Regions from separate parts of the Ammoniphilus soli genome, predicted to be linked through region 1. Evidence: riboswitches for the same ligand, from Rfam matches in the RefSeq annotation. Region 1 holds a riboswitch; each other region holds the start of a gene.
The links. A riboswitch is a leader RNA that binds a small molecule or an ion and turns the genes downstream of it on or off. The one in region 1 is predicted to bind cyclic di-GMP.

Region 1 (2,199 bases):
TGCCGCCTGTGAAAAAGTAACAGGTTATACGCTGGAAGAGCTACAAACCATGGATTTTAGCCAACTGGTTTTCGAGGAAGATATCGAGAAGGTGAGAAAGAACTTTAGAGCCGCCTTAGCGGGCGACCATCCCAGCTTTGAAATTCCCTTTCGCCATAAAGACGGGCATCGCATTGACATGAGCGTCAAGAATGTACCAATTGTCGTACACGGGGAGATTGTGGGGGTGTATGGGATTGCGCGGGACATTAGGGATTGGAAACGAGCGGAAGAAATGCTTCGCAAATCCGACCGCTTGTCGATCGTCGGCCAACTGGCGGCTGGCGTCGCCCATGAGATCCGCAATCCCTTGGCTACCCTCAGTGGATTTGTCCAATTATTAAATGAGCAAAGCAGCGAAAACAAGCATTACTATGACATCATGCTTTCCGAGCTGGACCGAATCAACTTCATCGTCAGTGAATTTATGATGCTCGCCAAGCCGCAGGTGCTGGAATTTGAGCAAAAGGACCTGAAAAAGATCCTTCATCATGTCATTACTCTCGCCAATACGCAAGCGATCATGAACAAGATCGACATTACAGCCACCTGGCCCAAGAACTTGCCGCTCATTACCTGTGGAGAAAATCAATTGAAGCAGGTGTTTATTAATATCCTGAAAAACGCCATGGAAGCCATGCCTTGGGGAGGAGAGCTGGCGATTCAAGTTCACCGTCCTAACCCGGACTATGTGGTGATCCAATTTAAAGATCAAGGAATTGGCATCCCGGAAGACCGCATCGAAAGGCTGGGAGAGCCATTTTATTCGACGAAGGAAAAAGGGACAGGCCTTGGGCTGATGGTCAGCTATAAGATCATCGAGGCACATGGCGGAAGGCTGCTGATCGAAAGTGAGGTAGGGAAGGGGACGACGGTGGATGTGGTGTTGCCGGTAGGGGGAGGATGAGAAATAAGCCATTTTGCTTCTTAGTAAAAAATGTCCAAAAGCATCTAATAGCTATTTAGGTGCTTTTCTTTTTTATCTAATAACACGTTAATGAAAACTTAATAAACTTTTTATACTCACTTCAAATAATATTGGTAAGATTTTCTTCGGATTCGACAAAACAATCAATCCTACGACAAAGGCAAAGCCATTGAAAAATGGTGACGCAAAACTAAAGGGGCTAAACCAGAATATGGAGATGCCAGCCAGTTACCGAGAGGGGAAAACAAAATGAAAATTGTCAAAGTAGCGCTTGTACCGTTAGTTGCAGTAACTATTATTAGTGGGTTTTCAGGGGCAGTGTATGCTAAAAACGAGGGAAATGTTAGCCATCAACAAAAAGTTGTAACTGAAAATGATGTCAAAAACAAATATTACCCCATGTTTAAACAATTAGAAGGTGAAGCAAAATCAAGTATAAACAAATTAGTATCGGATGCATTATCAGGAAAAGGTAATCCATCAGAAATAATCGCAAAAGGAATACAGCTTCGGGATGAAATAACTTTAAAATTTAATCAGTTATTAGAACAAATGAAGAAGGAACTTGAAGATTCTGGTTTGAAAACGGATTTAGTGTCTGAAGCTAAAGCAGAGTTTAGTAATCAAAGTCTTATACAAAAAGATAAAGTGCGCAATAAAATTAACAAGTAATTATTTTTCAAAAAACTAACCATAACTAACAGCTTTCACAATTAATTTGAATACAAACCATATTGAAATAACCTCGGTATAGTCTATTTATTTTACCAGAACAAACATTGTTGTAGGAGAAAAGAGCTAAACGATCTTCATATTATCCTTGGTACAAACAGTACGATCTTCACAATAAGGACACCTTACTGAATTACCGCCTAGAGCTGAGTCAAACGCATCTATGTCCATTTGGAGGGGGGAAGGAAAGTCCTTATTACAATGAAGACAAATGATAAAAAGTCTAGCCATATCTTTTCTCCTTTTCTAAAAATAATGAATAACAGGATGGTTTTACGTACTACTGGAATACCTTAAGCATGTCTATTTCCGCTAATTTGTTTACGAGGGCGGTTCCCCACCTTCACAAACAAAGCACCGGATTCTAATTCTTTAAAGAACCGGATCCCGAAGAAGACTAAGGGTGTCCATATTTCTTTAAAGCTATAATAAGGCAATCTAAACACCTCCTATGCAAAAGTTCTATTAAAAACGGTACTATAGTATTAATCTATCATGTA
Region 2 (2,199 bases), on a different contig from region 1:
GGCAACCATGAGGGTTTGCAAGCTGCTGAACAAATCTTTTTCTTCCTTTGTTAACTCCAGCTTGCTGAAGGCTTCGATATTTTGTTTAGCTTTCTCAAGATTTTGCCCAACGGCAGCATTCAGTTTGTCTGCAGTCTGTCTTATGGCACTTGCATTCATTAAGATGACGGTATTTTCGGAGAGAGCCTTGTTGACTTCCATGAGCTGGATAACGGGTATAAATCTTTCCTGATACATTGAGCGAAGATGGGAATTCGATTCAAACAGCAGGTAGAGCCCTAAGTAGCCCACACTGCCCAAAATCATACAAATGGCACTAAAGACTATCAGGAATTTCCGGGAGATGCGCATATTATAAATAAATTTCAAAGCTTCCTACCTCGCCCTCAACATATTTATTTTTACTTATGTAATAACCAAGCTATATCCATGTTTCCAACTTGTTCAATTTGGACAGGAATACTTAGAGCAGGTTCAGACTCGTTGAAACTAGTCGAGCCAAAAAAAATCGTTGGTGGAGTAATGTCGATGGAGAAGCCCTTTTGAAAGATATGAGCGGATAAGTTTCCAGCAATCATATTACCAAATTCCCCAGTGAACGATTCTAGCATTTCACCTTCTAAAGCCATACCAAATAGATTTTGACCAAGCAATCCAAAGGTCTCAGAAGTTCCTTTCACTAGTAGCCGGCCCCGTATATCTCCAGTAACATCAATCAGAACCCCCCATTCGGGTTCGCGGACAAGCGGAATCTGTTTAACGGGTTCCTGAAGAGACAGGGAAAGGGATGATGGTGGGAACAACTTGGAAGAGTGTCTCTACTATTTGTGAGATTTTTCCGTTGTATGTCATGATCAATCAGCTCTTTCTGTAAATTTGGGAAAAATAAAAAACTATTCTTAAAAAGAATAGCCGTTTAGCACACTTCCAACATTGGCTTATCGGCAACCTGGCAATCGTGGCTCAAGTAGAGCTTTAGACCCATGGCTTTGCGTCCCTATCTTTCGAGTAGGTTTGCCTTTATTTCTCCGCCTTTCTTTATTCGTTTAATAGTTCTATTTTACCTATAGCGTTCCTAATTTTCAATAAAATTCATGGAATCCATTAAGTTAAATAAGAAGGTTAAATAAGAAGATCCAAGCCAATCTTGGTTCTTTTGGCCTGGATCTTTAGTAAGGCAATTTTAATGGCGTATTTTTCTAGCAAAATTAATTCCTCTACGTCTTAAAACTTTCTTGAGCTGGGGGATCATGCGTGTCCCAGATTTCATTGGCGAGTCGCATAAAGGACAACCCGGTGTGGTTTCTAATGAATAGTTTTTTCTCATCCAGCCTTTACAATCTGTAGATTCGCATTCCCAGACTTCAGTTGGGATCGCATCAGGATCGGGAGTATGGTCAGGAACAGCTTCGGGGAGGGATGTTTGATGTTCAAATTGTTCTGACATGCTGCATTCCGCCCTTCCTTAGAAATAAGATCAAGGAACCTTCATATTATCTCCTGGAATAAGCAAGGAAGTACATGTATTTTGTTCCAACTGAACTTTGAACAAAGGATGACACTTTGATGTTAGGTGCAAAAAACAAAAAAAACCTGGTACAATAAAGAAGAAGACAGGAATGAGACAGGAGCGAGCAAGTTGTTGGGATTTGTAAAGAAGTATCTATGGCCTCAAGCGAACTCTAAACCAGTAATTAAATCAGAGGGGGAAGTTTTAAGATCCTTAGTTGAACTTATTCCCCCTCATGTAAGCCGTGACGATGTTGTGTTTTTCTGTATTGGAACCAATCAAATTAGCGGGGACTGCCTGGGACCTTTGGTTGGATCCTATCTTAAAACCAATGGTTATGCCAATGTGTTTGGAACTTTACAGGATCCTATAGATGCAAAGAATATTAAAGAAAAAATACTGGAAGTTCCAAAAGGAAAATTTATTATTGCTATCGATGCTGCCCTAGGAACCTTTTCTTATGTAGAAAGTTTTTCTGTTTTCACGGGTCCCCTTCGTCCAGGTGCAGGAATTGGGAAGGAACTGCCAGCTATCGGTAATGTAGGGATAGTCGGAATAGTGAATCTGAAGGATTGGAGAACGGATAGCCAGATCCTTTTTAGGACTCCATTGTCCATTGTTATTCCGATGGTCATTACCCTATCGAGTGCATTAATGAAACGTTTCCCGATGCCTCAGCAACGCAGAGT
Region 3 (2,199 bases), on a different contig from region 1:
TAGGCGTCAAAAACCCCGCAGCAAAAAGCAAGCCTCCTACTAATTCACTTAATCCTGCAAGGATTGCCATTTGGACACCGGGTTTCATCCCAATGGATTCCATCCAACCGCCGGTTCCTTTCGGTCCATACCCTCCAAACCAACCAATCAGTTTTTGAGCGCCATGTCCCATAAATGTTAGACCAATGACTAAACGAATGATTAAAAGACCAAGATTCATTAAGACTGCCCCCTCTTTTTACCTTTTATTATTTACTGACTTTTTATTATAACTAACTTTATGTAAGTATCATACTGTGTTATACTTACTTACGTCAAGTACCTTATAAAAAATTATAATTGGAGGTGGTTTCCATGAAAGACTTTACGCTCTGTCCTACATTTGAGTCCGCTTTTGAACTACTGGGCAAACGATGGACAGGTTTAATTATTCGTGTCTTAATGAACGGTCCAGCCAGATTTAAAGATATATCCAGAATCATCCCAACCCTCAGTGATAGAGTGTTGTCAGAACGATTTAAGGAGTTGGAGGCAGCGGATATTGTAAGAAGGAACGTGTATCCTGAAATCCCAATCCGCATTGAATACGAACTGACGGAAAAGGGTCGATCATTAAAACCCATGATGGAAGAGTGTGAAAAGTGGGCAGAGAAATGGATAAAAGAAAACCCAGCCAAATAAGGCTGGGTTTTAACTTATTAATCTCTATACGAAAACACAAAAATGATATTCTGGGTTTAGAATAACTGCTTTAAAACAAAAAAATGGCGTTAGGGATAAAACTTACTGAAGATAACTGCCCAATAGCTGAACAAAAAGAGGAGCCGCTATCATCATGGCTCCTCAACTATTGACTCCGTTAGCAAATAATAAGCTACCGGGAAGAATTGTTCAATAAGTGACGATTTAAAAGGAAAAAGCCTACAGCCTTGTATTATGTAGGCTCTCATTTTATGCACATGTATGGATGGCTAGCTCCTCCTGCATCACTTGTACAATCAGCTTGTCTAATAACTGACTTAGATGGACGACTTCCGGGTGCAAAAAGTTCAATTGATGCTCCATGGCCTTATTCTCCATCTCCGCCCTTAATTGTTCGATCTCTTTTCTTATTTCATCAATAGAAACCATGCTAATCCCCTCCAGTAAATAAAAAAGATCACTCTAATGAAACTGAGCGGTTCTCTTTATAAGGAATATGCACAATTTCGGTAACCCGGCTGCCATAGCTTTTATCACCTTAGACCCGTAGGCTTTGCGTCCTCCCCTTTCGGGTGAGTATGCCATTATCGATTTGTAAGTATTAAATTTCTATCCAAATTATATCATGGGCAAAAAAGGAAAAATGTGACGGTTTTTGGAGCGGTTTCATTGATACTGCATTGTCTTGCAAGTGTACTAACATGATACCAGCAGCTAATTCTCCTACAACGGATAACTGTTCTGATCTAATGAATTCTTCGGGTTGCTTTTGTTCTGTAATATCTGTGACAAAGAAAGAGAGGTCTACCTATTCCCCTTTGATATAATTAGTGAAAGGGTAGTCCTTACCTCTACTCGTTTCCCACTTTTATGCCTTATAAATAATTCAAAATCGATTAATTCACTTTCTAATAAACCGCTGAGTTTCTTATCCGTTTTTACGACTAGCTCTTCTAGTTCATAACCAAGATGAAGACTGGAAGCAGGTGATACATAGGTTAAAATCCCCAGTGACGTGAAACGGATAATCATATCTTGGGAATGTTCAGGTATCAGATTGTGCAACTCTTCAATTTTCTTTAGCTCATCTTCCATGGGCTCTAGCTACTCCCAATATTTCATGAATGGCCCATGAAACCTGGAGAAATCAATGATGCGCGGATAGGAACTTGCTACGGTACTAACTCATTTGGGCTTTAAATCTACTTCGAAACCATCTTTTTCCTTATGGTATGGATGAGTAATAGTAATAGCGGGATGATCATTTCATAGGCCAAATTATTGAATACTACATATGTCAGTAAATAGTTGACTTCTTGAAGATTTGGCAGCGACCAAAGGCTAAAAACCAACAAAAGAAGGCCCAGCGGAAAGACGATAACTCGATAATCGGAAATATCCAACCATTGAGAAGTGCCTAGAACAAGCGCATAATAATAGGCTGAGATTTTAAGGAAAGCGCTCGCAACCCAAATCGCCATCACGAGGGATTCAAGA
Region 4 (2,199 bases), on a different contig from region 1:
ATAATAAGTAAATACTAGCAAGATAGTGGTGAACATTTCCCCTAATGGATAGACTGGGGAAATTCGAGCCTTGCAGTATCGGCATTTCCCTTTCAGGAAGACATAGCTCAGAATCGGAACTAAATCCAAAGGCCCCAGGCGATGGTTACACTTCACACAATGAGAGGGCGGAAAAGCAATGGACTCTCCTTTGGGGATTCGGATCGCAACGACATTGAGAAAAGAAGATATGAAAAGAAAGAATGTGATGAAAAAGAGAGAGATTGAAAATTCCATGAGTGCCTCCTTTCATGATGGGCAAGAAAACTTGGCTCGCACAAATTTCCTAACTTGACCCCATAATGTCGAGTTAGGAAAAAGCTACAAGTTTTCCTCGTACTGTCCATATAATGTAACGGAGTTATAATTCTGACAGTATAAAAAAAGAGACAACCACCGCAAGGGGTTGTCTGGGAGATTGGTTAATTACTCTGAATCCGTTGGGTTAACTGGAGATAATGTATAACCTTTTACTTTTTTCGTTCCTGTATCCATAGTTACACCAACACCACTAACTTCAGTTCCATCTGACCACTTTGGTTCAGTCGTTAAGTAACCTTCCTCTATAAGTTTATCAATTGCAACAGAATCATTAGTTAATGCTTTTCCGTCCAGAAGATATCTTTGAGCTGCATCAATAACAATCTTTTCTGTTTGACTATCCGAGTTCTTCTTTGCATCATCAAAATTCGTAATCACACTCGGAGCTGCAATCGCCGCGATAATCCCTAAAATAACAACAACCGCCAGCAACTCGATCAACGTTACCCCACGCTGATTACTCCATAACTTCTTCAATTTCGATACCATGCTGCATTCCTCCCCTTTTTTCCTCTGTTGCATGATTTTGGCACTAAAAAACCGCCCTCGGGTATTCCGGGACGGGTCGGTTGCACTACTAGCTCCTTCCATTCCAAGTGCCCAAAGTGCAGAATGGAGATCAATGCTTCCCAAAAACTACTTAAATATGAATTCTTGTTACATTATATATAAAATTTGTCAGGCTGAATAGATACAACCTGTGACTTTTTTATTAAGTTTTTCTAAAGTTTATTGTAGGCCTTTATACATGGAGAATATAGGCAGCAAAACGGCAAGTACGATAAAACCTACAACACCGGAGACAACAATCAGCATGAGGGGTTCAATTAACGACCTTAAATTGCCAGCCATTCGCTCTACTTCGTCTTCATAGAAGTCTGCTACTTTTTCCAGCATGGAATCTAGCTTTCCTGTTTTTTCTCCTACAGCAATCATTTGCACTAGCATTGGAGGAAAGATGGCATTGTTCCGAAACGGGTTAACTAGGGGTTGGCCGTTTTTAACATTCTCCTTGGCTTGTTCCAAAGATCGAGAAACGACTTCATTGCCGACAACATGAGAAACAATACCGATAATCTGAACAATGGGAACGGCTGCCGCAAATAATGTGGAGAACGTTCGACTGAAGCGTGCCAGGGAAGATTTTAAGAACAGTAAACCGAAGATCGGGATTTTTAACTTGAGATAATCTACACGATACCGTCCTGCCTTCGTTTTCTTAACCGTTCTAATTACTAGTAGGAGCACTATGGGTATCATTAAAAACAAGTACCAGAAAGACGTTATGAACGTACTGAGCTTCATCACGATGCGGGTGACAAGCGGTAGTTCCAAACCCATATTTTGAAACATCGAGACGTAATTAGGAACAATCTTCCACATCATAAAAAATCCGACAGTTAGAGAAAGCATACTAACAGTAGCAGGATAAATTAGCGCAGATCTAATTTTTCCCGCTATCATATTTTCCTTTTCAAAAAAAGTAGCCAACCGATCCAATACATCATCCAATGTTCCACTGGCTTCTCCCGCACGAACCATACTTATAAACATCTCCGGGAAGATCTTAGGATGATTCTGACATGCTTTCGAAAAGGCTGTTCCTGTTCGGACATCTTCCAATACGGCTAAGAGCGCTTTTTTCAAAGGTTTATTTACGGTTTGCTGAGCAAGTACTTGCAACGATTCTACCATTCCTACACTCGCTTGCAATAAAGTGGAGAATTGACGGCAAAACACTGCAATATCTCGTTTGTTTACCTTTTTTTCGAACAGTTCAATGTCTTTCGTTAAAATGCTCTGTTTAAATTGTTTAATGCTAGTAATAAACAACCCTCG

Region 2: another riboswitch for cyclic di-GMP. It lies ahead of ABLT31_RS16455 (chemotaxis protein CheX); the one in region 1 lies ahead of ABLT31_RS21400 (hypothetical protein).
Region 3: another riboswitch for cyclic di-GMP. It lies ahead of ABLT31_RS23060 (Spo0E family sporulation regulatory protein-aspartic acid phosphatase); the one in region 1 lies ahead of ABLT31_RS21400 (hypothetical protein).
Region 4: another riboswitch for cyclic di-GMP. It lies ahead of ABLT31_RS18785 (type II secretion system protein); the one in region 1 lies ahead of ABLT31_RS21400 (hypothetical protein).

The regions. Positions count from the first base shown of each region.
Region 1 covers NZ_JBEGDL010000012.1:59,734-61,932, reverse strand. Annotated here, with positions in the region: gene ABLT31_RS21405 (PAS domain-containing sensor histidine kinase) at 1-946, shown strand, start outside; cyclic di-GMP riboswitch class I at 1,117-1,203, shown strand; gene ABLT31_RS21400 (hypothetical protein) at 1,217-1,639, shown strand; gene ABLT31_RS21395 (hypothetical protein) at 1,993-2,136, opposite strand.
Region 2 covers NZ_JBEGDL010000007.1:251,428-253,626, forward strand. Annotated here, with positions in the region: gene ABLT31_RS16450 (methyl-accepting chemotaxis protein) at 1-369, opposite strand, end outside; gene ABLT31_RS16455 (chemotaxis protein CheX) at 402-803, opposite strand; cyclic di-GMP riboswitch class I at 941-1,029, opposite strand; gene ABLT31_RS16460 (cold-inducible protein YdjO-related protein) at 1,184-1,447, opposite strand; gene yyaC (spore protease YyaC) at 1,574-2,199, shown strand, end outside.
Region 3 covers NZ_JBEGDL010000013.1:149,502-151,700, forward strand. Annotated here, with positions in the region: gene ABLT31_RS23050 (DoxX family protein) at 1-220, opposite strand, end outside; gene ABLT31_RS23055 (winged helix-turn-helix transcriptional regulator) at 355-681, shown strand; gene ABLT31_RS23060 (Spo0E family sporulation regulatory protein-aspartic acid phosphatase) at 952-1,131, opposite strand; cyclic di-GMP riboswitch class I at 1,208-1,295, opposite strand; gene ABLT31_RS23065 (PAS domain S-box protein) at 1,507-1,797, opposite strand; gene ABLT31_RS23070 (GerAB/ArcD/ProY family transporter) at 1,905-2,199, opposite strand, start outside.
Region 4 covers NZ_JBEGDL010000009.1:223,617-225,815, reverse strand. Annotated here, with positions in the region: gene ABLT31_RS18790 (prepilin peptidase) at 1-276, opposite strand, end outside; gene ABLT31_RS18785 (type II secretion system protein) at 466-849, opposite strand; cyclic di-GMP riboswitch class II at 915-999, opposite strand; gene ABLT31_RS18780 (type II secretion system F family protein) at 1,090-2,199, opposite strand, start outside.